Regions from separate parts of the Orenia marismortui DSM 5156 genome, predicted to be linked through region 3. Evidence: riboswitches for the same ligand, from Rfam matches in the RefSeq annotation. Region 3 holds a riboswitch; each other region holds the start of a gene.
What was found. Region 3 has a riboswitch for S-adenosylmethionine ahead of metA (homoserine O-acetyltransferase MetA). Riboswitches for the same ligand answer to the same signal wherever they lie in the genome.
Positions count from the first base shown of each region.

Region 1: another riboswitch for S-adenosylmethionine. It lies ahead of metK (methionine adenosyltransferase); the one in region 3 lies ahead of metA (homoserine O-acetyltransferase MetA).
Region 2: another riboswitch for S-adenosylmethionine. It lies ahead of thiS (sulfur carrier protein ThiS); the one in region 3 lies ahead of metA (homoserine O-acetyltransferase MetA).

Region 1 is NZ_KB900617.1:31,567-41,827, forward strand. It holds partial or broken gene ltrA (group II intron reverse transcriptase/maturase) at 1-408, opposite strand, end outside; gene OREMA_RS0100155 (AbrB/MazE/SpoVT family DNA-binding domain-containing protein) at 1,584-1,832, shown strand; gene OREMA_RS16850 (sensor domain-containing protein) at 2,097-4,070, shown strand; gene OREMA_RS0100165 (hypothetical protein) at 4,107-4,391, opposite strand; gene OREMA_RS0100170 (class I SAM-dependent methyltransferase) at 4,536-5,111, opposite strand; gene OREMA_RS0100175 (iron-containing alcohol dehydrogenase family protein) at 5,169-6,332, opposite strand; gene metK (methionine adenosyltransferase) at 6,794-7,975, opposite strand; SAM riboswitch class I at 8,147-8,250, opposite strand; gene sfsA (DNA/RNA nuclease SfsA) at 8,355-9,050, opposite strand; gene OREMA_RS0100195 (polysaccharide deacetylase family protein) at 9,191-10,234, shown strand.
Region 2 is NZ_KB900620.1:273,336-283,596, reverse strand. It holds gene OREMA_RS0110745 (NCS2 family permease) at 221-1,528, shown strand; gene OREMA_RS0110740 (YerC/YecD family TrpR-related protein) at 1,781-2,074, shown strand; gene OREMA_RS0110735 (TIGR00341 family protein) at 2,598-3,833, shown strand; gene cysK (cysteine synthase A) at 3,917-4,840, shown strand; SAM riboswitch class I at 4,901-5,005, shown strand; gene thiS (sulfur carrier protein ThiS) at 5,170-5,382, shown strand; gene OREMA_RS0110720 (HesA/MoeB/ThiF family protein) at 5,375-6,181, shown strand; gene OREMA_RS0110715 (M67 family metallopeptidase) at 6,181-6,591, shown strand; gene OREMA_RS0110710 (sulfurtransferase TusA family protein) at 6,611-8,941, shown strand; gene OREMA_RS0110705 (O-acetylhomoserine aminocarboxypropyltransferase/cysteine synthase family protein) at 9,184-10,261, shown strand, end outside.
Region 3 is NZ_KB900617.1:427,095-437,355, reverse strand. It holds gene OREMA_RS0101920 (EAL domain-containing protein) at 1-126, shown strand, start outside; gene OREMA_RS0101915 (alkaline phosphatase) at 542-1,990, shown strand; gene OREMA_RS0101910 (YibE/F family protein) at 2,068-3,195, shown strand; SAM riboswitch class I at 3,262-3,367, shown strand; gene metA (homoserine O-acetyltransferase MetA) at 3,438-4,355, shown strand; gene OREMA_RS17005 (metallophosphoesterase family protein) at 4,586-6,148, shown strand; gene OREMA_RS17000 (DUF5698 domain-containing protein) at 6,364-6,891, shown strand; gene pepF (oligoendopeptidase F) at 7,000-8,808, shown strand; gene pepF (oligoendopeptidase F) at 9,009-10,261, shown strand, end outside.

The DNA.
Region 1 (10,261 bases), 400 kb from region 3:
GTTCTTTATATTTCTCTATCTTTTCTATCGCATCGTGAGCAGCCTATTAGGTCTGAAACCAAAGGAACATTCACAAAATTCTCGCTCAAAGTATATTTCTAGTACTTGCCTCACTGCTTGTTGAGCAATTCTATCTTTGATTACTGGAATACTAGTTGGTCTCTTTTCTCCATTTCCTTTGGAAATGTACGTCCGTAACACTGTGTAATGGCTCGTAAGTATTCTCTATCAGCTGTTTCTATGAAGTTCTCGCATATTCATCTTGTAATTATTTTTAAACTCTTCTATGCTTACATTATCAACTCCACCACAGCCACCATTATCCAGTACTTTTTGTCCTGCAATATATAAGTGAAATTTCTTTGTGATTTTATCCTTCAAACTATATAGAGTTCGAAATTTTAACACCTATCCTAACTTCACTACTTACTAGTTCTTCCTGTCTCACCTTAATATCTTAATCCCTATATTCATAGCACTCCTGAGCACGTCTCTAAGCTCTCACCAATCGCACCTCTCAGTTTACCATTACTTAGGTTATGGTGTTCTCTAGGTTATCCATACTTTACAGTTATGATTTCCTGTTTGTAATTCTACTAGAACCCACTATAGTACTAGTGTTTAAACCACTCAAAATTAAGATATCATTAGTAATCAAATCTTAAACTTCAATAACCTAGATATCCTTCGCTATAATCAACTTTCGTTGATTTTTTTTCTCACTACTATGATATCTTCTGAACTCTAATATATCATCACTCTGGCTTTCCTGTTGGAGTTATACCATCACTTATCTCTATAGATTTCTATAAAGAATTATATTAGAGATTCCCTCGGTCAATTACGTAAACCCTACAATCATTCCGACCCTAATCACACCTAGTTTTCTAACATGGGCACTTCCAGTTACACGTATTTACCAGCGCTACCTGTCTCTCCTTTGTACAGAGCCCCAAGCTAACATTGGACTTCCCCGTTTTTATGGCGGGTCGCCAAAGCTAAATGCCACCTCTGGTTCACATATTGTTCCGGACTGATTGCTCATCTCAAACTCTTCAGATTCTACCTCACGGTAGACACCCTGCTACTGTTGATTTCACACACCGTACTGGCGAAAACAGCATGGATAGGATTTTCACCTACTGTTTACTAAATCTACGAGGCACACATAAAAAAAGGCTAGCAGTAATTACTGCTAGCCTTAAGCTCTAAATAATGCTATTAATTTTAGGAGGTAAATCATATAAAACAAAATTAATTGATAATTATTATCAATTACTATTATAACAATTAATCTTATCTTTATCAAGAGTTTTTTAGTTCTTAGTTAAATCGATTTATATTTTTTATCTATATTGGTAAATTAGCAATATTATTATAAAAGTTTTTTTATACTATTGATAACTAATATCATTCATGTTATAATTAATAAGGATTAACTCTTTAAAAATTTCTTCTGCTAATAGAGGTCTACTATTAAATCTCCTCTATAAGATTATAACCCTCAGCATCTAATACTTCAAGACACCATAAAAAAATCAAATAAACAAAATGAGATAACATAACAAAAGGAGAGATAAATAATGAAATCAACAGGTATTGTTAGAAAGATAGATGAATTAGGTAGAATTGTTATTCCAATTGAATTAAGAAGAACGCTAGGTATCGATGTAAAAGATCCATTAGAAATTTATGTAGACAATGATAGAATTATATTTAGAAAATATGAGCCTGCTTGTACTTTCTGTGGAAATGCTAGTGATACCATAGACTTTAAAAATAAAATTGTTTGTAATGAATGCATCACTGAGATGCAAAATAATATTGCTTAATTTTGTTTTAAAACGGGAGATCACCTCCCGTTTTTTTATATTTTAACTCAAAATTCTGTATCATCTACTAAAATTATAATCTCTATCTAATCTAGCATATTGTAAAAAATAGACTTTTTTAAAGGTAAAATCGAGTAATTATAGAATTAAGTATATATATTTTTAATTTTCAAACTACTAAAGAAAGCAAATAATTAAAGATCCACTATATATCTATTCACTGATTAATCTAACTATTAGTATGTCTTGGAAGGGGAGAATTAAATGAAATTTAATTTTAGCTATCATCGGATTATTCTAAGCTTATTATCAATATTTAAATATAAGAAATTTAGTAAAAAGAATAAATTATTTTTTAAAAATATCTACTTTCCCTCTATTTATATGAGCTCAGTAATAAATCAACCTTACAATCAAGAAAATATATTACCCTACTACTTAAATAGTTATAAAGAAGGAATTATAGGAATTATATTTTTATTCATCTTTCTCATACTTCTCCTCATTAATAATACTAAAGTAAATAAAATAAAAGATAAATTAACTATAGAAAAGAATTTTACAGAAAATATAATAAATACTGCTAATACTATAATTATAACTTTAGATTCTAATGGAAAAATTCTAAGTTTTAACCAACATGCTGAAAAAATAACTGGCTACCAATCGGAAGAAATTATAAATAAAAATATTTATAAAACACTTATACATAAGGATTATAGAAGTAAAGCACTTCAAACTTTTCATGAAAATTATAATCATGAACAAATTAAAGATAATGAAGTTCTAATCATTTGTAAGAATGAACAACAAAAACTAATTTCTTGGAATGTATCACCAATTAAAAATCAAAATAAGGGTCTAAATAACACATTAATAATTGGAGTAGATATCACTAAAAATAAAAGAGCTGAAGAAGCTTTAAAATATCAAGCTTTCCATGATAACTTAACTGGTCTACCTAATCGTGAGTTCTTCAATAAGCAACTTCTTCATGAAGCTGAGATAGCTAAAAATAATCATAAAGGATTTGCAGTCTTTTTTTTAGATCTTGATAGATTTAAGTTAATTAATGATATGTATGGACATCAAACTGGTGATCTAATACTTCTAGAATTAAGTAATAGACTTATAAGCACTCTTCCTAATAGATACACCATAGCTAGAATGGGTGGTGATGAATTTATAGGTATCTTACCAGGAATAACAAAAGCAAAATTACAAATTCCAAGAATAATAAATCATTTGATAAAAATATTTGATGATCCTTTTGTTATAAATGATCATGATTTTGTATTAACTGCTAGCATAGGCATTTCAATCTATCCTGAGGATGGGCTTGATGAAGAAACACTTTTAAAAAATGCAGACACAGCTATGTACAAAGCAAAAGAAGATGCAGGAACATCCTTTCAACTCTATAACCATAATATGAACTTACAAGTTAACGAAAAAATATTTATGGAAAACAACTTAAGAAGAGCTATAGAAAATCAAGAACTTACAGTATATTATCAACCAATAATAGATATAAAAACTGGAAAAATAAAAAAGGCAGAAGCTTTAGTAAGATGGGAACATCCTGAAGAAGGTATAATCTCTCCAGCTAAATTTATACCTTTAGCTGAAGAAACAGGATTAATAATTCCCTTAGGTTCATTTGTATTAAAAGAAGCTTGTCAGCAACTTCAAGATTGGATTAATATGGGATATCATCCCATAGAGATTTCTGTTAATCTATCTGCCCAGCAATTTCATAAATCTAATTTAAAAGAAACAGTTGATAATATTTTAGATGAGACTGGATTAAATCCTGAATTATTAGGGCTGGAAATTACAGAAAGTATAGCTATACAGAATGTAGAATCAACCATCTCTGTACTAAATGAATTTAAAAATATGAAGGTTAAAATCTTATTAGATGATTTCGGGACAGGCTATTCATCTTTAAGCTATCTTGTTAAATTTGCTGTAGATATAATTAAAATAGATCGCTCTTTTATCACTAATTTTCCTAATCATAGCAAAAGAAGTGCTATTGTATCAGCAATTATAGCTATGGCTAATAAACTAACCATGAAAACAGTTGCTGAAGGTGTAGAAAGTTGGGATGAAATAAAGTGTTTAAATGAATATAAATGTGATGAAGCTCAAGGATATCTCTTTAGCAAACCAATACCTGCAAAAGAGTTTGAAAATTTACTCAAAAATAATATAGAATTTAAAATGCATGCATAATTAAAAGGCCAAGTTTAAACTTGGCCTTTTAATTATCTACCTAATACTCAAGTGTCCTTCTAAATCTCTTTTCATCAGAGTATAGCTATCAGAATTTTTAGATTCGATTAGAAAATGATCTCCTTCTAAGTCTGAAATAAAATCATTAAATCCCTGCCTCTTTAAATAATTATTAAGATCAAAAATACTATCACTTTCCCCTAAAAGTACTTTATCACCTACAAACTTGCCATTGAGATAAACATGATATCTATCATGTTCTAATTTAAGATCATCTCTTATATCTGTATCTCCATGATAAAAATTAGGAAAGAAAGACATATTAAAATCCCAATTATTGAAAAAAGTTATTTTTATATCCCCCTTTATAGTTTAAAATTCTAATATTTCTTATCTACAGTATTTCACTCCTGTAAAATAATATAAGTGGAGATATTTGTAATATAAATACTATTAAGCTTTATACTATACTTTCTTCCCTACTAAAGCATATTGTTCATTGCTTAAGTCTACCTTTTTAAGCAATTCTATATTATAATCTTCTAAAATATTTATTAAATCTTCTATTGATATCCTTTCATCATATGGTGGGCCTCCTTTAGTCTTTACCTTCTTCCAGTCAATAATAGCTAACTTGGAATTTACTTTCATTTTATTTAAGTAATTTTCTAGAAACTCACCTATATCCTCTACCTCATGCATTACATTTGAGATTAGCATAAAGTCAATAGATTCATCAGAAATATTAGCATTATGTTCTTCTGATTTTATAACCTCTATATTCTCTATACCTTCATCTTCTATAATTTCTTTTAAATAATCTAACATCTCTACTGAAGTATCTAGAGCAAATACTCTTCCCTTAGCACCAACTATCTCTGCTGCTGCTAAAGTAAAATAGCCTATTCCACAACCTATATCTGCTACATAATCTCCCTCTTCTAACATTAAGTTATATAAAGTATCTTTAGGTGGTAAAGTTCTCCTTCGCTCTGGGTTATCTAATTTCTCTTTATTTTTAGGATTAAATTTATGAGCCATAATTCCTCTCCTCTCTTAGATAAAAATATATATTTAATTTAAAATGTTTGACTAAAATCAAAAAACTTTAGCTAAAATTGCTTTAATCTCTTCTACTTCTGGTTCTTGAGGATTATTTTCCATATCACCATGACTACAAGCTAATCTAGCAAGCTCTAATAACTCATCTTTTTCAACATTAAAATCTCTTAATTTGGACTTGATATTAAATTTTTTGTTAATAGCTTTTAACTCTTCAACTAAAGCATTAATAATCTCTTCCTCAGCTAGCTCTTTTATCTTTATTCCCCATGCTTCTGCTATATCAATATATCTATCCTCTACTATCATTGAATTATACTCTACTACATAGGGCAAAACCATAGAAATTCCTAATCCATGTGGGATTCCATAGTTAGCACCTAAGACCATCGAGATAGCATGAGCAGCTCCTACCCCTGCTTGAGAAATAACTATTCCACTTAAAGTAGCTCCTAAAGATAAATTCGTCCTAGCCTTTAGATTTCCTTCATCTTCATAAATATCATAAATTCCTTCTTTAATTAATTTAAGTGATCTAATAGATAATAAATCTGATATCAAACTAGACTTTGGGGATACATAAGCTTCTATAGCTTGGCATAGTGCATCTACAGCTGTATTTACTGTAATACTTTTAGGTAAAGTAAAAGTAAGTTCAGGATCTACTATAGCGACTTCTGGAAAGATATAATGGGAAAATAATATTCTCTTGGTGTAATTACCTTTGTCAGTTATTACTGCTGCTGGAGTAACCTCACTTCCTGTACCTGCTGTTGTAGGTATAGCTACAATTGGTAAAATATCTTTTTTAATTCCAGAAACCCCAATCTTGCCATCAACCAAATAATCTATTATTTTAGCAGGATGAGTACTAGCTACAGAAATTCCTTTAGCAGAATCAATACTACTCCCTCCCCCTAAAGCAATTATAAATTCACAATTATTGTCCTGTGCAAATTTAGCGCCCTTATCTATAATTTCAGATGATGGATCAGGCTCTACTCCACTAAAGATCTTATAGTCTATCCCTGCTTCAGCTAAATACTCTTCTAAAACAGTTAAAATGCCTACTTTAAACATTGTTTTATCAGTAACAATTAAAGCTCTATTACCATAATCATTAATTAATTGACCTATTTCAGCTAACTTTCCTGCACCAAAAATAATTTTAGTAGGACTAAAATATTCAAAATCAAACATAGCTATTACCTCCATAATTATAGATTTAGAATATACTAGTCCTAGTATGTTTAAAGTTTTAAATCTTTATTTTGAAAATAAGCAACTAATATACTAAAAAGTAGAAGGCTACTCGTATCTAACAAGCAGAACCTTCTTGACTGATAACTTATCAATCAATACTATACCTTAGTAGAGCTGGGATATAACTCTCTAAGACTAAAATAAAATCTAAATATATTGTTATAGAAAGATATTGCGACAGTTTCGGAGTTAGGCGTTAGGAAATGGGGGATAGGAAGACCTTACTAACTCCTATAACCTATGACCTATCACCTAAAAGTGTCCCAATATCCCCATTAAATCCCACTTTTAACTTAGACAACTATAAAAAATAAAACACCCTTTAAATATACATAGGTTCTTAGACCTACATACAGTTCTAAAGAGTGTTATTATTACATTAAACCTTTATTTAATTATTATAAACCTGCTTCTTCTTTTAATAGATCAACCTTATCTGTTCTTTCCCAAGGAAGATCTAAATCATCTCTGCCAAAATGTCCATAAGCAGCCACTTGACGATAGATTGGTTTACGCAATTCTAAATTATCAATAATTTTTCCTGGACGTAAATCAAAATGTTTATCGACCAACTCTTCAATCTTTGTTTCATCTATCTTAGCAGTAGCAAAGGTATCTACCATAATAGATACAGGACGTGCTACACCTATTGCATAAGATAATTGAACCTCACATTTGTCAGCTAAACCAGCAGCTACAATATTCTTAGCAACATAACGAGCTGCATAAGCTGCAGAACGATCTACCTTGGTAGCATCCTTGCCAGAAAAAGCTCCACCACCATGACGAGCCATTCCACCATAAGTATCAACAATTATCTTACGCCCTGTTAAACCTACATCACCTTGTGGCCCACCGATTACAAAGCGACCTGTAGGGTTAATAAAATATGTAGTATTCTCATCCAATAATTTTGGATCTATTACTGGTTTTACAACCTGTTCAATTAAATCTTCTCTAATCTGTTCTAAGCTTATTTCAGGATGATGTTGAGTAGAAATGATAATTGTATCAATTCTAACTGCTTTATCCCCTTCATACTCTACAGTTACCTGTGTCTTCCCATCTGGTCGTAAATAGTCTAAGATTTCTTCTTTTCTTACAGTTGTTAAGCGATGAGCTAGTTTATGGGCTAAAGTAATTGGTAATGGCATTAATTCTTCTGTCTCATTAGTAGCATAACCAAACATTATACCCTGGTCTCCTGCTCCAATCTCTTCTGTTTCTATACCTTCCTTTGCCTCCAAAGCTTCATCTACCCCTTGAGCAATATCTGCTGATTGTTCATCAATAGAAGTTAATATAGCACAAGTTTCAGAGTCAAAACCATACTTTGCCCGAACATAACCTATCTCTTTAACTGTATTTCTAGCGATTTTAGGAATGTCAACATAACAAGCTGTAGTAATCTCACCTGAAACAAGAATCATCCCGGTAGTAACTGTAGTTTCACAAGCAACTCTTGCTTGGGGATCTTTAGCCAAAATTGCATCTAATACTGAATCTGAGATTTGATCAGCTATTTTGTCTGGATGCCCTTCAGTAACTGATTCTGATGTAAAAAAATATCTTTTATTCATAACTTTTTCTCCTCTCTTAATAACTGCTAATATAAGGTTTATACTATTCTTTTTAATTACTATCAAACATAATCTAGTGATTTATCTAAAATTTAATAGATTTAATTGAAGAAACTTTAAGGGTGCAAATTTCAAATAAAAAATCTCTCCCTAAAGGAGAGATCGGTATAATATACATCTCCCAAGGAAACCCCTTGCAGGAATTAGCACCTTTCCCCATCTTAGGTGGTTGCCGAGCTTCATAGGGCCTGTCCCTCCACTACTCTTGATGTTGTTATTTGTATTTTAAATTTATTACCATAGTTAGTTTAACACTTTCAATTAAAGCTGTCAATAAGTATCAATTAATTATTTTAGAAAATTAAAACTGACCAACACCTTATATTTCAACATCAACTCTATGATTAAGCTCAACTGCTTTCTTGCTTATATTACAATTGTAGGCATAAACCTCTACACCTTTTTCAATAGCTTCCTTCAATTTTTCTGCAAATTTAAGATCAATTCTCTGATGGGGAATAAACTTATAAGCATCATCTCTTTGAATGATAAATATCACCCCAACCCGATAGCCTTCTTTTTTAGCTTTTATTAACTCGTCTAAGTGCCTTCTACCTCTTTTGGTTGGAGCATCTGGAAATTTAGCAACTCCATTCTCTACTAAAGTTGCCGATTTTACCTCAACTAAACATTTTTCTTCGCCATTTTTCAAAAAGAAATCTAATCTGCTCTTTCCATAACTATATTCCCCTTTAATCTCACTGTATCCCGTAAATTCTTCTAAATCCTCTTCTAATAATGACTTTTCTACAATTTTATTAGTTAAATGACTATCTATTGAAACTAGAGTATTATTGTATTTAACTAGCAATAAACTATACTCTGTTTTGCGATTTGTGTTAGGATAATGAGCTAAATATACCTTAGTTTTTGGAAGCATTAATTCCTCCATCCTACCTGGATTTGGAACATAAGCTACAACCTCTTTTCCATCTAACTCAACTTTAGCAACAAATCTATTTTCTCTACTAATTAATTTCCCTTCCTGTAATTCATCTAACTCAACTAATGCCATATCTATTACTCCTTTCTTAAAGATACCTTTTTCAAAAACCAGAAAATGTATTTAACTTCCCATTATTTACAGATTGAGATTTGATCTAACATATGTTATTCTAATTTCAGCCCACCAATATAAAAGGAGGTTTTTTCAAATTGTTAAGAAATATGCATTATATAATTGCTCTATTATTGACTCTAATACTAGTATTTGCGATGGTCACAACAAGTTATGCTTATGAAAGCTATACAGTTAAAGCTGGGGATTCATTATTTAAAATTTCTAAGAAATTTAATCTAAGTGTCTCTACTTTAGCAAAAATTAATGATATTACTAATCTTAATTTAATTTATTCTGGGCAGAGAATAAAGTTACCTGCAACGGAGAAAAAAACTAGCTCAAATTCTTCAGTTGTTAAAGCAACTTCAGAAAAAGATTATAAAAGAACATCTAGTAATCTAAGTAATTCAACTAAATCAAACTCAACAAAATATAGTACAAGTTATAGTAATTTCAATTGGAAAGAAGATAAAGATAATGTAGTTAAAGCTAAACCCCAAAAGGAATCAGAAGTAAATAAAGTATATCGTCGTGGTCCTAAGACCATGCAAGTTGCTTTAACATTTGATGATGGGCCAGATCCAGTATTTACTCCACAAGTTCTTGATGTTTTAAAAGAAAATAATGTTAAAGCTACCTTCTTCTTAGTAGGAAAAAGAGTTACACAAAATCCTAGTATTGTTAAAAGAATCTATGAAGAAGGGCATACTATCGCTAGTCATTCTTGGTCTCATGCTGACCTTGTAAAACTAAATCAAGATGAATTGGCAAAAGAAGTAATAGATACAGAAGAAGCTATTGAAAATATTATTGATAGAAAAACTGGATTAATAAGGCCACCTTATGGATCAATATCTGATACAACACTTGATCAGTTGCAAAATATGGGGTATAAAGTGATTAATTGGTCTATAGATTCATTAGATTGGAAAGCTAAAAACAAAGAAGAAGTCATAGAAAGAACAGTACCAGATTTTCATAAAGGTGCTATTATTCTATTTCATTCTGCTGGTGGAAAAGGACAAAGCTTATTGCCTACTATCAATGCATTAGAAACTATTATTAATGAGCTGAAAGCTAAGAACTTTAAGATGGTTACTGTAAACGACTTATTATCCTTATCTGCTTACAAAAGTTAAGTTAAGTTCAAGTCAAGCCTAGCTAGG
Region 2 (10,261 bases), on a different contig from region 3:
CAATAGCTAAAATTGAAAAGGATGGTAGCTACCATCCTTTTATTATTTTTTAGAATTTAATTAATAAATATCTTTTTTTAAGAAAAGCGAACATAAAATAAAAATATTTATATAAAATTAGCCTTAATCGTTGACCTTTACTGATTTTTATGTTAGTATTAATATCGGTTTGAAAAAAACACTATAAAATACGAACAATAATAAACGGAGGCGAATTTTAATGACTGCTTTATTAGAAAAAGTATTCTTACTAAAAGAAAATAATACTAATGTAAAAACTGAAATTTTTGCAGGGATTACCACTTTTATGACTATGGCTTATATTATTTTCGTTAACCCAAATATAGTCTCAGCAACAGGGATGCCAGTTGAAGCCTTAATGATTGCCACAGCTATGTCAGCAGCTTTTGGTACTTTATGTATGGCCTTCTTTTCCAATTATCCTTTTGCTTTAGCTCCAGGAATGGGGATTAATGCTTATTTCACTTATACAGTAGTATTAAAGATGGGGCTTAGTTGGCAGCAAGCCTTAGGGACTGTTTTTGTATCAGGGATTATCTTTGTTATATTAAGTGTAACTAAGGTAAGGGAGACAATTATTAATTCTATGCCTAAGAATCTAAAGTTAGCGATTAGTGCAGGAATGGGGTTATTTATTGCATTATTAGGCATGGAAAATGCCGGTATTGTAGTTAATAGTCAGGCTATCTTAGTTGATTTAGGAGATTTAACTGCTCCAGCTACATTATTAGCTTTAGTTGGAATTATAATTACAATTGTATTAATGGCTCGTAAGATTCATGGAGCTATTTTACTTGGAATTTTAGCTACTACAGTAATTGGAATTCCCTTTGGAATTGTAGAAATGCCAGAAACTATTATTAAAGTTCCTTCTTTTTCAACATGGGAACCGATCTTTTTTAAAGCAGATATTATGGGAGTATTAAATCTAGGAATTTTACCAGTTATATTCTCCTTCTTATTCGTAGATATATTTGATACAGCAGGTGCATTGATTGGAGTAAGTCAACAAGCAGGATTCTTAGATAAAGATGGAAATTTGCCTAAGGTTAATCGTGCTTTGCTATCAGACTCGATGGGAACAATTGCAGGAGCTTTAATGGGTACACCAACGGTTACTACTTATGTGGAGTCTGCTACTGGGGTAGCTGAGGGAGGAAGAACTGGCTTAACAGGAGTAACAGTTGCTCTTTGTTTTGTACTATCAATTTTCTTTGCACCAGTAGTGGCCATTGTACCAGCAGCAGCAACGGCACCAGCATTAATTATTGTTGGTTCCTTGATGATGAAGAATGCTATGCATATAGACTGGGATAAGGTAACAGAAGCTATTCCAGCCTTTATTACTCTTATTGCAATACCTTTCACTTATTCAATTACTAATGGTATTTCTTTAGGGTTTATTATTTATCCGATTGTAAAATATCTACATGGTGAAGGTGAAGATGTACATTGGATTATTAGTTTATTTGGTTTCTTATTTGTCCTAAAGTATATTTATATGTAAGTTTTATAGCGTGGGATTCCCGCGCTTTTTTCTTTTTTAAGAAGAATTATAAATATTCAACCATAAATTATTAATAGCATTTAAAATTTTTATTTAATTATGCTAATGGCTATATTATAGAAGAGTTAATCAAATATTTTAGCAATATTCTGTACTTTTCTACTTTAATAAGTTAAATAGCTGGTAAAAAAAGAAAAAGTTTATTATAATAGATATGAATATAGTTATAAATATATTTTGGAGGTGTATATTTTGAATTCTAAATTAAAAGATAAATTTACAGATCAATTATTTGATGCTATTTTATTATTAAAGGATAAAGGTGAATGTTATAAATTTTTTGAGGATATATGCACAGTAAGTGAATTAAAAGCTTTAGCTCAAAGATTAGAGGTTGCTAAAATGTTAAATGATGGATATACTTATGATGAAATTGCTGAACATACTGGTGCTAGTACAGCTACAATTAGTAGAGTAAAACGATGTTTGAATTATGGAGCAGATGGATATGAAGTAATCTTGGAGCGGATGAAAGATAATAACTAACTAACAAATAGTTGCTGTAGTAAATATTGAAGCTTAGAATAAATTTTCTAGAGAGATTAAAAATTGTTAAAAACTTAAGTTATAGTTAATTTAGTACTAGCTATTAAAATTGATAATCTTAAATAAGACAGAGTAAGGCTTAAATATATTGCTTTAGGTGGCTATAAAACTTGATGATATTCTTTAGAAAATTGTGTTTAGTCTCTTTATCTTGATTTAGAGTCAAATATAAAGGTTAGACAGGGATGTATTTATGAAATTTTGTTTATATCTAACCTTAAATCTTTTAAGATAGAGGTATAATGTTTATCTAAGCTATTTTCTAGAAAGGGTCTAATTTCTTTGATTAGCGAAGGTTATATGGTTGAATAATATAATGTATGAATCCATCTATTAGTAATAAACCCCTTTATGGGGGTTGTTTTTGTATGGGTTTATAAATATTAAAATATTTATTCTTAGAAGAGAAAATAATAATTTTTTCTATAATACTAGGATAGAATATTGATAGAGGAGGTTTAAGATGCAAGTTGTTCATGCTACCTTTGCATCAGGCGAAGGAAAAGATGCTGTTGATTTATTGAAAAATTTAGGAGTGGAGATTGAAGATTATAAATTGATTGAGTCTGAGACAGGAGATTTACTTATTATAAATCTTTTGTATCACAATGTTGATATCTTAATAGACAAGTTAAAGGATCGTTTTGATTTTACTAATAATGTACATAGAAGCTTAATAATTTTTACTCCTGACACTATAATCCCAAGCAATAAGGAGAAGACCAAAAAAGAAGATTATCGAGCTACAAGAGAAACTATTGTTACATATGCTAAAGAAAACAGTGAAATGAGTAGTCAATTAGTATTTTTAGCTGTAGTGGCTGCTATAATTGCTACTTTGGGTTTAATACTTGATAATACTCCTGTAATAGTTGGGGCAATGATTATTGCACCTGTATTTGGGCCGATAGCTACTATGGCGATAGGTATTGTATTAGGGGATTTAAAGTTATTGGTAAAAGGAATTATAGTAGAATTAGCGATTATGGGGATTGCTATTAGTATTGGAGGCATATTTGCACTTATAATTCCTAATGTTTCAATGACCCATGCTTTACAAGTTAGAATGTTACCTACTCTACCAGATTTATTAGTAGCGTTAGCAGCTGGGGGAGCGGGAGCTTATGCATTAATTACCCATGTAAAATCCCAACAATTAGTTGGGGTAGTAATAGCTGCTGCCTTAATTCCTGTTATGGCTACTATTGGGGTTGGAATATCTCTGGCTAATGCTGACATGATTATTGGAGCTTTATTGTTGTTATTTGGAAACTTATTTGCATTATTATTAGCTATTATTATAGTCTTTTATGTTAAAGGTTTAAAACCACAATGGTGGTATGAATCTACAGCTAATAAACTGATTAAGAAGAGTTTAATCATTTTGACTCTTTCTGTTATTATATTGACTTTGCCTCTATCAGTGATAACTTATAATCAGATGATTAAAGAAGAGCCAGAAGATGTTGTTCGTAAGATATATCGTGAACATTTTGGTGATGAACTAGAAAGTAGACTTTTTTCTATTGATGTAAAAGATAAGGAAGTAGATTTAATTATTTATACTCCTGTTGATACTGATAAACATTATTTTCAGTTACTAGCTAATAAGATTAAAGAAAAGTTAGGAGAAGATTACAAGGTTATCTTCGAAATTATTCCTACACAAAGGTTAGAGACCCCCTTACAATCTTCTTGACAATAAAGTAATATTTTGTTATGATATTAATAACCTGATAAACAGGGTTGTTTACTAGGGATTAATTTTAAGGAGGCGGAAATATGAAAGTTGTAAATAATATTACTGAATTGATTGGTCAAACACCGCTTGTTAAATTAAATAGATTAGTGCCTGAAGGTGCTGCAGATGTTTATGCTAAATTGGAATCTTTCAATCCAGGTGGTAGTGTTAAAGATAGAATTGCTCTTAATATGATTGAAAGTGCTGAAAAAGAAGGTTTGTTGAAGCCAGGTGGTACAATTATTGAACCTACTAGTGGGAATACTGGAATTGGCTTAGCAATGGTTGGTGCTGCTAAAGGCTATAAAGTAATTTTAACAATGCCTGATACAATGAGTATTGAAAGAAGAAAGATATTGAAAGCATTTGGAGCAGAAATTTTATTAACTCCTGGAGAAAAAGGGATGCCTGGTGCTATAGATAAGGCTAAGGAATTAACAGATGCTAATGATGATTATTTTATGCCACAGCAGTTTATGAATGCAGCTAACCCAGAGGTACATAGAAACACAACTGCTAAAGAGATTATAGAAGCTACTGATGGTAACTTGGATGCTTTTGTAGCAGGTGTTGGAACTGGTGGAACTGTTACTGGAACTGGAGAAGTCTTAAAAGAAGAAATTTCAGATATTAAGATTGTAGCAGTAGAACCAACTGGATCTCCTGTACTTAGTGGAGGTAATCCTGGACCACATATGATTCAAGGAATTGGAGCAGGTTTTATTCCTGATGTTCTAAATACAGATATCTTAGATGAGGTTAAACAGATTGACAATGAAGAAGCTATGGAGATGGCACGTAAATTAGCTGTAGAAGAAGGAATTCTTGTTGGTATTTCTTGTGGAGCAGCTATAGCAGCAGCTATCAAAGTTGCTCAAGAATTAGGTGCTGGAAAACGGGTTGTAGTTATAGCTCCAGATACTGGAGAGAGATATTTAAGTACTACATTGTTTAAAGCAGAATAGCTGTTGGCTATCAGCTAGTAGCTATTAGCTAAAAACTAAAAGCTAACAATTAAATACAAACTCTTATCAAGAGAGGTGGAGGGACTGGCCCAATGAAGCCCAGCAACCATCCCTATTTGGGAAAGGTGCTAATTCCAGCAATACTTATGTATTGAAAGATGAGATTATATGCCGTTGTATATAATGAAAATCCTCTTCTTTCAAGAAGAGGATTTTTTTAGATTAAAACCAAGTATTTGTATTGACATACTCAGAATAATATGATAGTCTTTGTAATAATATAAATACATAAAAACAAAGTGGAATACCAGGGAATGGAGTGATAACAAATGAAGATCAAAGTTAATGGTAAAGAAGTAGAGTTAAAAAAAGGATTAACAGTAAGTGAATTATTGCTAAAAGAAGATGTAGATATGCCAGATATGGTATCAGTAGAGTTGAATGGCGAAATTTTAGAGCGAGATAATTTCTCTGATAAAGCTCTAAAGTCTGGCGATAAGGTAGAGTTTCTATACTTCATGGGTGGTGGAGCAAATGTATGATTTTAGTGAAGAACAGTTACAGAGATATTCAAGGCATATTATTTTACAGGATGTTGGTGTAGAAGGGCAAGATAAGTTATTAAATGCTTCAGTCTTGATTATAGGAACTGGAGGGCTTGGAACGCCAGCAGCACAGTTTTTGGCAGCGGCTGGTATTGGTAAGATTGGCTTGGTAGATGCAGATAGAGTAGAGTTATCAAATCTACAGCGTCAAGTTTTACATCATACACCTGATGTAGGTAAGTTAAAGGTAGAATCGGCTAAAGAGAAGATCAATGCGATGAATCCTGATGTAGAGGTTAAAACCTATGATTACTATCTAACCTCCCAAAATATCAAAGAGGTTATTAGAGAATATGATTTTGTAATAGATGGGACAGACAACTTCCCGGCTAAATTTTTAATCAATGATGCTTGTGTAATGGAAGATAAGCCTTTCTCACATGCAGGAATTATTAAGTTTGGAGGTCAGACCACAACTGTAGTTCCAGGAGGCGAGACACCATGTTATAGATGTATCTTTCCTCAACCACCTAAGCCTGGTTCAGTCCCTTCTTGTAAGGAAGCAGGAGTTATAGGAGTTATGGGTGGAGTGATTGGAACTATCCAAGCAACAGAGGCTATTAAGTATATTCTAAAAAAAGGTGAATTATTAACTGGCAAGTTACTGACCTATGATGCATTGAAGATGAAGTTTAGAAAGATTAACTTAAATAAGAGAGAAAACTGTGGGATTTGTAGTGATGACCCAGAAATAACAGAATTAATCGATTATGAGCAAGGGGTTTGTGAATTATGATAATTAAATTGCCAGAAAAGTTATATCAGCAATTATTGGAGCATGTTCGGGATGAATTCCCAAATGAGGGTTGTGGTTTAGTGGCTGGAGTGATAGCTGATGAAGAGATTGAGGTTAAGAAAGTATATACTATGACCAATCTAGATTCTTCAGCAGAACACTTTACAATGGATCCAAAAGAGCAGTTTGCAGTAGTCAAAGAAGTTAGAAATAAGGGCTATGATTTAATTGGAAATTATCATTCCCATCCTTTTACCCCTTCTCGTCCATCGGAAGAGGATAAGAGATTGGCTTATGATGAAGAAGCAATTTATTTTATCTTATCATTAAAGGATGAAGAGCCAGTATTAAAGGCTTTTAGTATTAAAGAACAGAAGAAAGTTACTCAAATAGAGATTGAATTAATTTAATGAAAGGAAGGTGACAAGTATGAGTAATCGACCTATTTTTAATATTTCAGCTACGGTGAAAGAAGATACGAATAATTATCCGAATTTAGTTGAACGATTTGTAGATGGTGATTTAGATGAAGCTAGGTTTAAAGGGCGTAGAGTTCCAATGGGAATTTATAGCCAAAGAGGTTATAAATCAGGTAAAGAGAGGTATATGGTAAGAGTTAGAATTCCTGGTGGAGTAGTGACTAAGGAGCAGTTAAAGGTATTAAATCAATTGAGTAAAGAGTATGGGAATGCTTATCTTCATATTACCACTAGACAGGATATACAGCTTCATCAGCTTAAGATTGAGGATACCCCAGAAGTACTATTCAAGCTATTAGAGGCAGGCTTAAGCCCACGAGGTGGTGGAGGTAATACCGTTAGAAATATCTTGAACTCTGCTAGAGCAGGTGTTAACCCTGAGGAAGCTTTTGATACAACACCTCATAACTTAGCGTTAACAGAATATTTAATTAAGACACGTTCTTCTTTTAATTTACCAAGAAAGTATAAGATAGCCTTCTCCTCTGACCCTAAAGATGATTCTTTAGCTACATTAAATGACCTAGGTTTTATAGCTACTAAGAAAGATGGTCAACGAGGCTTTAAAGTATATGGTGGAGGGGGAATGGGAGGCTCCTCAGAATTGGGGATAGTCTTAGAAGACTTCGTAGAAGAGGATAAGATCTTCCATATAGCAGAGGCTATTAAGAGGTTCTTTGATGAATATGGTGATCGTAGTAATAAGCATAGGGCTAGATTACGCTTTGTAAGAAAGAGGCTTGGTGATAAAGAGTTTGTCAATAAATACAAAGAGTACTTAGCTGAAGTATTAGCCGAAGATTTAGAGGTTGAAGAGTTAAATAGTTATGAAGAATTAAGAACAGGTAAGGGAGAAAAAAATGATTTGAATGTAGATTATCTTTATACAGAGAAGGTAGAAGGCTACTATTCTTTAGAGCTGAGAATGGAGAATGGAGATATTAGTTATGATGAGTTGAATTCATTATTAGGTTTATTAGATAATAGTGAGTTATCTATTAGAACTACTATCAAACAAGGATTATTGATTAGAGGTATTAAAGGAGAAGATTTACAAGGGCTAATCGAGAAAATTAATCAAATCAATCCTAATCTAGTAGTGGCTAATATGGGAACAATGCCTGTTTCTTGTAAAGGTGCATCGACTTGTAAATTAGGATTATGTATTTCGCCTAATTTATCAGAGGCTATCAGAGAAAGATTAATGACTTTAGATGACAAGTTACAATCAGTATTACCTCAAATCTATATTAGTGGTTGCCCAAATGTTTGTGGACAGCATATCATTGCTAATCTTGGTTTTGAAGGTAAGGCTAAGCGGCATAATGATAGATTGCTTCCCTACTATGCATTATTCTTAGGAGGAAACGTAGAAGAAGGTAATAGTAAGTATGGAGACGCAGCTGTAGATATTCCTGCTAAGCGTATACCAGATTTTCTAGCAGAATTGGCTAGATTATTGGCTGAAGATGGAGATTATAACCGAGTTAATTTTAATACTTACCTAGAAAAGGGTGGAAAGACTAAGATAGTTGAATTAGCTGAGGAATTTATTGCAATTCCTACTTATGAAGAAGATTCAGATATTTATAAGGATTGGGGTAAAACAGAAGACTTTTCCTTAGCAGGTAGAGGGCCTGGAGAATGTGGAGCAGGTGTAATGGATATTATTAAATTGGATATCGATACTGCTAAATCTAATTATAAGAAAGCGATTAAAGAAGAAGATGATGATGAACTTTATAAAGCTATCATTAATTCATCTAGAGCATTATTGGCTGTAAGAGGTATAGATACAGATAAGGATAGAGTTATTTTAGCAGAATTTAAAACCGAGTTTATTGATAAGAATTTAGTAGATAATCATTATAATGAAACTTTAAATGCTGCATTAGATTATAAATTGGGAGATATTGATAATCTATTCTCTTATCAAAATAAAATAAATAATTTAATTGAAAGAGTAGAGTATTTATTTAATTCCTTAAATGCTAAGTTAGAGTTTGAGCTAGAAGAAGTTTCTAGTGATAATAATAACGAAGATAAGAATATCTTAGATAGCGAGGTGGCAGATTTAAGAGGGGTAAAATGTCCAATGAATTTTGTAAAAGCTAAAGTGGCCCTAGCACCTCTAAATTCAGGAGATATATTAGATATTTATTTAGACGAAGGGGAGCCAATAGCTAATGTTCCCCAGAGTTTAATCTCTGAAGGGCATGAGGTTTTATCTAAAGAGAAGCGAGAAGATGGATCTTATAGTTTAAAGGTAAAGAAGGTATAGTAATAATTTGTTATGTTAAGTTGGCAGGTGATAGTTAAATTTTGATATAGCTATATAACTGTAGTAAGCAGTGGCAAGTAGCAGGTGACCATTTCAAATTTGTTGGAGCTAGTAACTTGCCACTAGTTATTAAAACATCACATCATCTATTTAGAGTAACAATTTTTCTATTAGAACATATATTAATAACTGTAAATTATATGCTATCAAGCAACTAATTTGAGAAGTAGGAGGAGAAGAGTATGAACTTTGAAACGAAGTTAGTAAATTTAAAAATAAAAGATCAATATGGAGCTACTAATACGCCAGTTTATTTAAGTAACTCCTTTGCTTATGAAGATGCAGAAGAACTGGAGAAAGTATTTAAGAATCGTGCTTTAGGATATGCCTATTCCAGGGTTAGTAATCCAACAATTAAAGCTCTAGAAGATAAATTAGCTAGTTTGGAAGGAGGAAAACAGTCTATACTTGCTGCTTCAGGGATGGCAGCTATTTCTACAGCTACATTAACATTATTAGAGGCAGGTGATGAGTTTGTAGCAACTAGTTCTTTATTTGGAGGAACTTATAATCTATTTAAAAATTATCAAAAGTATGGTATTACTCCTCGATTTAGTCAAGGGGTTGAACGAGATGATATTGCTAAGTTAATAACTAATAAAACTAAGTTTGTCTTTCTAGAGACATTAGGTAACCCTAAATTAGATATCCCAGATATTAAAGGTATAGCTGAAGTATGTGAGAAGAATAATATCCCACTAATTGTTGATAGTACAATGACAACTCCAGCTTTAATTAAGCCATTAGAATTGGGTGCAAATATTGTAATTCATTCTACTTCCAAGTATATCAATGGTACTGCTAATTCTATCGGAGGGGTAATTATAGATGGTGGAAATTTTGACTGGACTATTTTTGCTAACTTCTCTGAATATAAAAGATTTGGAAAGTTAGCTTTTACTGTTAAAGCAAGAGGAGAGACATTTAAAGATTTCGGACCTTCTTCATCTCCGCTAACTTCTTTGTTAAATGAGTTAGGGATTCCTACTTTGGCTTTAAGGATGGAAAAGCATTCTAATAATGCTTTGGAGTTGGCAAATTTTTTGTTAGAACATCCTAAGGTAAAAGAGGTTAATTATCCAGGTTTAGAGAGTAATAAATATAATGAGCGGGCTAAAAATCTATTAAAAAATGACTTTGGTGGAATGTTGACCTTAAGAGTGGCTAGTAAAGATAAGGCTTTTAAAGTCATAAATAAATTAAAATATTTCTATAATTTAGCTAATATTGGTGATGTTAAGTCACTGGTTATCCATCCCG
Region 3 (10,261 bases):
ATTGTTAGTAACAAGAAAAGAAGGATTGATAGTCATCTAAAGGTAAGTGATATAGCTGCTGAAGTCAAGAAGTATGTAAAGGAAAAATCAGGTAGCAATTTTATGAGAGATAAGCGTAAAGGGTAAAATCAACTAAGATAATCGTTAATAATCTGGATAGCTATTAGGCTATCTTTTCTGTGTTTTTTGATCTCATGGTAATATGGATGTAAAGAGACATTTTTAGGTGATAGGAGTTAGGTCATAGGGGATAGTAAGGTCTTCCTACCTCCCATTTCCTAACGCCTAACTCCGAAACTGTCGCTTTATCTTTCTTAAAAGCTACCTTTAACTAAAATATATTCTAAATACTTTAAAATGATTTTTCATAATTGCAGTAATCAATAACTAATATTAGAAAAAATATGATTGGTTATTGAAATTTGGTATAATTAAAGGTAAAATTATGTTATAGAGTTGTTATTAGGAGGTGGTAAAGTAGATAAAAATATTAGATTATGGTCTTAGATTTATCAAAATCAACTTAAATAGGGGGAAGAGGATGTTTAATAAAAATTTAAAGAGAATATCTTTATTATTAGTATTAATTTTAGTAGCTTTTTCTTTTAGTATTTATGCTATGTCTTCAGCACCAGTAGAAGAGAAAGAAGGAAATAAAGTAGTTGAGCAAGGAACACCAAAGTATGTATTCTTATTTATTGGTGATGGAATGGCATCTTCACAACGGATGTTGGGAGAGTACTTTTTAAGAGCTAAGACTGGTGATCAAAATGCTAAATTAACTATGAATCAGTTTCCAGTAGCAGGAATGAATTCAACTTATGCAGCTAATACTTTGGTAACAGATTCTGCAGCTTCTGCAACTGCATTAGCTACTGGATATAAGACTGACAAAGGTATGATTGGTCAAATACCAGATGGTACTGCAGTAAAGACAATTGTTGAAGCAGCAAGAGATAAAGGAATGGCAACAGGTGTAATTTCAACTATGAGATTAACTCATGCCACTCCAGCATCTTTTTTAGCACATAATGAAAGTAGATATAATCCAAATCAAATCGCTGAAGATATTGCAGCAAGTGATGTAGATTTTTTAGCGGGTGGAGGATATAGATATTTTGTACCTAAAGACGGTGAATTAAAGTCTAAGAGAAAAGATGATAAAGATTTAGTAAAAGTATTTGAAGATAAAGGATATAAGAGCTTTGTAAATGATCCAGCAGGATTTAGAGATTATAAGCCAGAATCAGGGGATAAAGTATTTGCACCATTAACTTATAGCCACTTACCATATGAGTTAGATAGAGATCCTAAAAGGTTACCTAGCTTAGCTGAAATAACTCAAAAAGGGATTGAAACTCTATCTAAAAAGGATAATGGTTTCTTTATGATGGTTGAAGGGGGAAGAATAGATTATGCAGGACATGCAAATAGTCCAGCTACTGTAGCTAATGATATGTTAGCTTTTGATCAGGCTATTGCTAAGGCATATGAGTTTTACAAAAATCATCCTAAAGAGACATTGATAGTAGTAACTGGAGACCATGAAACTGGAGGTTTAGGTCTAGGATTTAAGAATGATTATTTCTTAAATGTAGATGAATTACTTCCAATTAAATCTTCATTAGATAAAATTAATTATAATGGAGATAGAAAAGCATTATTTACTGCACTTAAAGAAGATTATGGTTTAACTGACTTAAGTGATAAAGAGATAGCAAAGATTAAGCAGGCAATGAATTTAGAAGATGCTGGTAAGAAACCGGTTGACTATATGCCAGGTTTCATGAGTCCAGTTGATGCAGCAATTGCTAATGTTTTATCAGAAAGAGTCAATCTATTCTGGACTACTTATGCTCACTCTGGAACTACGGTACCATTAACAGCAGTAGGAGTTAGTGCTACTAACTTTGGTGGGTATAAAGATAATACAGAAATAGCTAAGAACTTGGCAGAGGTATTAGGAGTAAAATTAACTGAAGCTGAATGATTATAATCTAATTGAGATAGTTGGAATTCCAACTATCTCTTAATATTTAAACTTATTAAATAAATGGAGGATGTAAAATGAATACCTTCAAAATTAAAAAAACAGTAATAATTTTAGCTCTAATATTAATTATATCAATTTTTATTAATAATTTTATGGTAGATAGTAATGATAGTATTTCTGAAATTAAAGCTTTAGTTCATAAAGTAGATAATAGTGAGGTTATTCGTTCTGGACTAACTAGTATAGGATATCAAACTTTAGATGTAGAAGTTTTAGAAGGAAAGTATCAAGGTGAGGTCCTAGAAGCTACTAATCAATTTACAGGCTCGGCTGAGATAGACAATAGCTTTCAAAAAGGTGACAAGATACTGATTGCTATTAAAGAAAAGAATGGGAATATTAATGCAGTAAAGGCTATAGATTTGTATAGACAGAATTGGGAATTAATATTATTTCTTTTATTTGTCTTATTATTAATATTATATGCTGGTTTTACAGGTGTTAAGGCCTTATTTTCATTTCTAGCAAGTTTATATGTTATTTGGAGAATATTAATTCCGGGACTATTAAATGGTAAAGATCCATTATTATTATCTACTTTTGTAATTACAATTTTGTCAGCAATCATTATGTTTTCAATAGCAGGCTTTAGTAAGAAGGGAGTTGCTGCTTTAGTAGGTACATTATCAGGGTTATTTATCACTATGGGAATTACTATATTTTTTGGAGGAAAGCTAGGATTACATGGAATGACATCACCTTTTTCTCAAACTTTACTTTTTAGTGGGCATATGGACCTTAAGATTAAAGATATATTTTATGCATCTATAATTATAGGTGCTTCAGGTGCAGCTATGGATATTGCCATGGATATTGCCGCTTCTATGGAAGAGTTAAAGATAAAAAGACCAGATATGGGTATGATAGAGTTGATACAATCAGGATTTAATATAGGCCGTTCTGTAATTGGTACTATGACCACTACATTATTATTAGCTTATTCAGGTGGATATTTGACTTTGTTAATGCTGTTTATGACTAAGAATGCTAGTTTAAGTAGGATGATGAACTTTAAAATGGTATCGGCTGAGATATTAAGAACTGTGACGGGAAGTATAGGATTAGTTTTAGTGGCACCAATTACAGCAATTATTGCAGGATGGTTATATACATATGACTTTAATCTATTTTCCAAAAAATAGTATAGAATAATAGATTGACATAGTTAGAGAATTATGTTAATCTATTATTAAAAATAAAATAGATAGTTCTTATCATGAGTGGCGGAGGGACTGGCCCTATGAAGCCCGGCAACCTCCTTTTATTAGGAAGGTGCCAAATCCAGCAATACTAGATAGTATTGAAAGATAAGAAGAGCGGAAAAAATTCTCTTCTTATAAGAAGAGAATTTTTATTTTTTGATAAGAAGAGAGGAGTGAGAAGGATGCCGATTAATATACCAGATAATTTACCGGCAGCAGAAATTCTTGAAAATGAAAATATCTTTGTAATGAAGGAGAGTCGTGCTTATCATCAGGACATTCGTGCACTTAAAATATTAATATTAAATTTAATGCCACTAAAGGAAGTTACAGAGACTCAATTGCTTCGCTTATTGGGTAATACACCTTTACAAGTAGATGTAGTATTATTACATCCTGATAGTCATGAATCTAAAAATACAACAGAAGAGCATTTGAGTAATTTTTATAAGACTTTTGATGAGATAAAAGATCAAAAGTTTGATGGGATGATTATAACTGGTGCACCAGTAGAACAATTAGACTTTGAAGAGGTAGACTATTGGGAAGAGTTAACTGAGATAATGGATTGGAAGGTTCACAATGTAACATCTACTTTACATATCTGTTGGGCTTCACAGGCTGGACTTTATTATCACTATGGAATTCCTAAATACCCTCTTGAAGAAAAGTTATTTGGAGTTTTTGAACATACTATTAATAATAAGAAGATCAAACTTCTGAGAGGGTTTGACAATAATTTCTTAGTACCACAGTCTCGTCATACAGAAGTAAGAAGAGAAGATATTGAAAAGGTGTCTGAACTTCAAATTTTAGCTGAGTCTGAAGAAGCAGGGGTTTATATTGTAGCTAGTAAGAATGGAAGGGATATATTTGTTACAGGACATTCTGAGTATGATCCATATACATTACAATGGGAGTATGAACGTGATCGGAATAAAGGATTAGAGATTGCAGTTCCTAAAAATTATTATCCCGAAGATGATCCTAGCAAAGAACCCTTAGTAAATTGGAAGTCTCATGCTCATTTATTATTCTCAAATTGGCTTAATTATTATGTATATCAACAGACACCATATAACTTAAATGAGATAAAATAATTTAAAAAAGACGGAACCTTCAGGTTCCGTCTTTTTTATTGGATATATAAATCATATTCAAACTATAATATATATATTATAGTTTGAATAAAAGTCCAACAAGAAGATTGATATGTAATATTTAACAACTGATTAACTAAATTGTAATTTTTCCTTAATATATACATGTGATAATAGTAAGTAAGAAAATAATTTTTACATGAAGAGTTACTTTAAGGAGGGATTAATTTATGGTATTTAATAAGTTTAAAAGGGCCAATATTTTCTTGATAATAGTGATAGTCATAAGTTTATTCTTATTAGTAGGCTGTAGTGATGATAACAATGATCATCTAGAAAATTATAATGTTTCTGGTAGGATAACTTATGTTACTGAAACTGGAGAAAAAGTAGGTATTAAAGATGTAACATTAAAATTTGATCATACTGATGGCATAACTACAACTGATCAGGATGGGAATTGGAAGAAGAATAAGGTAAAGGATACTGATGTTATCACACCTGTTAAAGATAATTGGAGGTTTATACCAGAAACTAGAATGGTAAGTCAAGAATCTTCCTCAGTTGACTTTGTGGCTAGAAGAGAAGGAGAGTATAAGATAGCTGTATTATCAGATTTACATTACTTTGATCCTAGTTTAGGTATAGAAGGAGCTGCTTTTGAAGAATATTTAGCTCAGGATAGAAAATTAATTGCTGAGAGTCAAGCAATCTTAGAATCTATATTAGAATCTTTAAAGAAAGATATTCCAGATGTAGTATTAATTCCAGGTGATTTGACCAAAGATGGAGAGAAAATAAATCATGAACAAGTAGCAAATTATTTTACAGAACTTGAGAAGCAAGGGGTTCAAGTTTATGTTATTCCAGGAAATCATGATATTAACAACCCTCATGCTGTTAGATATGAAGGAGATCAAGCGGTTCAAATTGATACAGTGACAGCAGATGAATTTGCAAGTATCTACCAAAAGAATGGTTATTCTGAAGATGAATACCTAGCAAGGGATGAAAATTCTTTAAGCTATCTTGTAGAGCCTATTCAAGGGGCTTGGTTGATTGCTATGGATACTTGTCGCTATGATGAAAACGGAGAAGACCCAGTTACAGCTGGTAAATTTAAAGCTTCTACTCTAGAATGGCTAAAAGAGAAGATTCAAGAAGGAAAAAGTAAAGGAAAGACTGTAATTGGGATGATGCATCATGGAATAATAGAGCATTTTTCTGGGCAAACTGTTTTGTTTGAAGAGTATGTGGTCCAAGACTGGGATAATATATCCCAAGAATTAGCTGATTTGGGAATGGAAGTTATATTTACAGGCCATTATCATGCTAATGATATTGCTACAAAAACTACAGATAGAGGAAATAAATTATATGATATAGAGACAGGTTCTTTAGTTACTTATCCATCTCCCTATAGAATATTGACATTTAGCAATAATAAATTAAAGGTAGAGACTAATAAGATAATAGAAATAAATGATGATACTGAAGGCTTAGAATTTCAAGAATATGCAAAAGAATACATAGAAGAAGGTTTAGTAGGTCTAACTCAAGCTATGTTAAATGCAGATGGAGTTCCACAAGAGAAGATAGAGTTCTTAACCCCAGCAATTGTTTCTTCTCTAATAGCACATTATGAAGGAGATGAGGATTTTAATAATCTCGATACTAGAAATCAAGGAATAATTAAAAGTTTAAAGGATTCTGGAGATTCAACAGGAATTGTCCTATGGTCGATTTGGAATGATGATTCAGTTGATAATAATATTGAAATTGATTTAAAGTGACAAAATTATAAAAGGATATAGAAAGTTTAGAGTTTTTAATTATAATTAAAATTATATAAAATAGTTTTAAAAAAGGTGAAACAAAAATTTGTTTCACCTTTTTTAGTTATTAATATCTGAAGACTATAAGTAATATATTTAAAATATTAGTTGCTTTTAATTTATAGCTTATTTTTTAAATTAAAAATGAAAAATAAGAATAAAGGGGAGGTTTTATGGTAAAAGTTATATTATGGGCAATTTTAATTTTCATAGCCAGAGCAATTGATGTTGCTTTAGGTACTTTAAGAGTTAGAATGGTTGTTAATAGGAAAAAATATTTAGCAGCTATCATAGGTTTTTTTGAAGTCTTAATATATATATTGATAGTTAGTAAAGTACTTCAAGATACTAGTAATATTTTGAATGTAATTAGTTATTGTGCAGGTTTTTCTTGTGGGACTATTTTGGGTTTAGATTTGGAAAAAAGGCTTAGCAAAGGTATACTTAAGGCTACTATTATGGTAAAAGATGATTCTAATTCTTTATTAAAATTGATTGAGGAAGAAGAATTTAGAGCAACAATCACAAAAGGTGAAGGGACTGATACTAGAATAGATATAATTAATGTAATTTTAGAGTTAGAAAGGAAAGGAGAACTAGAGGATTTAGTTAAAGATAAAGATTATAATTCTTTAATATCCTTTGAAACTATAGATGGAGTAAAAAATGGATGCTTTTATAGCCTTAAGAATAAAATTTAAATATTTTGTTCTTAAATTACTACAGGTAAAATTACTTTAAAAGAGAAGTATAGTAGTGACGAGTAACGAGTAACAAGTAACGAGTGACAAGTAAAGAGGGGGATATAGATGAAGGAAGGAAAAAATCAAGCTTTAAAAAGTAGAGATGAAATAGCAGAAGAGTTCAAGTGGGATTTAAGTAACATTTATGAAAGTGATGAAAAATGGACACAAGAATTTAAAGAAGCAGAAAATAGATTGCCAGAAATGCAAGATTATAAAGGTAAATTAGGTAATAGTGCTGATCAATTATTAAGTGGATTAAATCTTAGTATGGAATTAAGTAGATTACTAGAGAGACTTTATAATTATGCTGCTAGAAAGAGTGATGAAGATACTGCTAATAATACCTATCAAGCAATGCGAGCTAGGATTCAAGGATTATTTAGTAAATTTTCTAGTAGTATTTCTTTTATGGTACCAGAAATTATTCAAATATCAACTGACAAATTAAATAGTTTTATAGAAGAGAAGGAAGAACTGAAATTATATCAACATTATTTAGATGATATCATGAGACAGAAAGAACACTATTTAAGTCCAGAAGAAGAAAAAATCATTGCTTTAGCAAGTGAAATTACTCAAGGGCCAGAGAATATCTTTGGTATGATTAATAATGCAGATATGTCCTTTCCAACTATAAAAGGTGAAGATGGTGAGGAGATTGAAGTAAGTCATGGACGATATATTGAGTTATTAAAAAATGATAATCGACATATTAGAAGAGATGCTTTCAAAGCTTACTATAGTTCCTATCAGGAGCTAAAGAATACAATTGCTACAACATTAAGTTCAAATATAAAATCTGATATTTTCTATACTAGGGTTCGAAATTATAATAATTCATTAGAAGCTTCTTTGGCAGGAAATAATATACCAGTTGAGGTTTATAATAACTTAATAGATACAGTGTCCAATAATTTAGATACAATGTATAGTTATGTTGATTTAAGAAAGAGTGTTTTGGAAGTTAGCGATTTACATATGTATGATTTATACACACCTATAGTTAAAGATATAGAGATGAAAATAAGCTATGAGGAAGCTCAAGATATTATATTACAGGCATTAAAACCATTAGGTGAAGAGTATCTAAAAGTAATAAAAGAATCCTTTGAAAGTAGTTGGATTGATGTTTATGAAAATAAAGGTAAAAGAAGTGGAGCTTATTCATCTTCTTGTTATGATGCTCACCCTTATATTTTGCTTAATTATAACAATGATATAGATAATTTATTTACTTTAGCCCATGAACTGGGTCATGCAATGCATTCATATTACTCTAATCAAGAGCAGCCTTATATCTATGCTAATTATAGTATCTTTGTAGCAGAGGTAGCTTCTACAGTTAATGAAGCATTATTGATGCAGTACTTATTGAAGACAACAGATGACGAAAATAAGAAAAAATACATTCTTAATCATCATTTAGAGCAATTTAGAGGAACGGTTTATCGTCAAACAATGTTTGCTGAATTTGAAAAGTTAATTCATGAGATAGCAGAACAGGGTGAAGCCTTAACTACAGATATATTATCACAAAGGTATCATCAATTAAATGAGAAATATTATGGTAAAAATATTATAATTGATGAGGAGATTGATGTTGAATGGGCAAGAATTCCACATTTTTATTATAATTTTTATGTTTATCAATATGCTACCGGATTCTCTGCAGCGATTACTTTATCACAGAAGATACTAAAAGAAGGCCAAGAGGATATAGATAAATATCTAAACTTCTTAAAAGGAGGAAGTTCAGATTATCCAATCGAATTGTTAAAAGGAGCAGGAGTAGATATGACTAAGCCTGAAGCAATTGAGAAAGCATTAGACTTATTTAGTGATTTAGTAGATGAAATGGAAGAATTATTATAGTTATTGAATTTTAGGATAAAGTCTAAATAGGTTGTTATAGATAGATAAAGCGACAGTTTCGGAGTTAGGCGTTAGGAAATGGGAGGTAGGAAGACCTTACTATCCCCTATAACCTAACTCCTATCACCTAAAAATGTCACAATATACCCATTAAATTTCACTTTAGATTGGAAACCTATATCAAGAAGGGAGAAGTTATAATGATATTCAAAAGCAATTATTTAAAGAAGAAAAATAAACTGTTAATATTAGTGAGCTTAAGTATTTTAGTGGTATTTACTTTATCTCAATGCGGAGAGGCTAAGAATACTCTCCCAGGTCGAGAGGAGATTCCTACAGAATATAAGTGGGACCTAAGTGATATTTATGCAAGTGATCAAGCCTGGGAAGATGACTTTAATCAGTTAGAACAAAGCTTATCTAGTATAAAGGTATATAAAGGTAAATTAAGTAAATCATCTACTAATTTATTTGAAGCTCTAAAATTACAAAGTAGTTTTGATAGAAGTCTTTCAAATTTATATAATTATGCTGCACGAAAAAGAGACCAAGATACAAGAAATAATAAATACCAAGTAATGTTTTCTAAGGTACAAGGACTATACGGTAAATTTGTTAGTACTGTTTCTTTTATTGAAGCTGAGATTATTCAAATACCAACAGATAAGATAAATCAATTTGTAAAAGAGAAAGAAGGACTAAAGTTATATCAGAGATATTTAGAGGAGATTGTTAGACGAAAAGAGCACTATTTATCTCCTAAGGAAGAGCAGATTATTGCTTCAACATCTGAGTTAGCTCAGACTCCAAGTAATATTTTTGCTATGATTAATAATGCTGACTTAAAGTTTCCAACAATTAGAAATGAAGAAGGTGAAGAAGTAGAATTAACTAAAGGCAGATATTATCAATTTATAAAAAGTAATAATAGGCAAGTGAGAAAGGATGTATTTGATGCTCTTTATAATACTTATCTAGACTTGAAGAATACCTTTGCGGCTACATTAAATGCTAATGTTAAAAAGAATATATTTTATAGTAAAGTTAGAGGATATAATAGTGCCTTAGAATCCTCTTTAGCAGGAAATAATATACCAGTGAAGGTTTATGATAATTTAATTAAAACAGTTTCTGATAATATGAATTCTATGTATAAGTATGTTGCTTTAAGAAAGAGAGCTCTTGATGTAGATCAGTTACATATGTATGACTTGTATACTCCAATTGTTAAGGATGTAGAGATGGAATTTGATTATGAAGAAGCTCAAGATATTATTTTAAAAGCTCTAGAACCAATGGGAGAAGAATATCTACAGGTAGTTAAAAGAGCCTTTGAAGAGAGATGGATTGATGTTTATGAGAATCAAGGGAAGAGAAGTGGTGCTTATTCGGCTTCAAGTTATGATGCTCATCCTTATATTTTATTAAATTATGGTGGAGGAATTTCTGATTT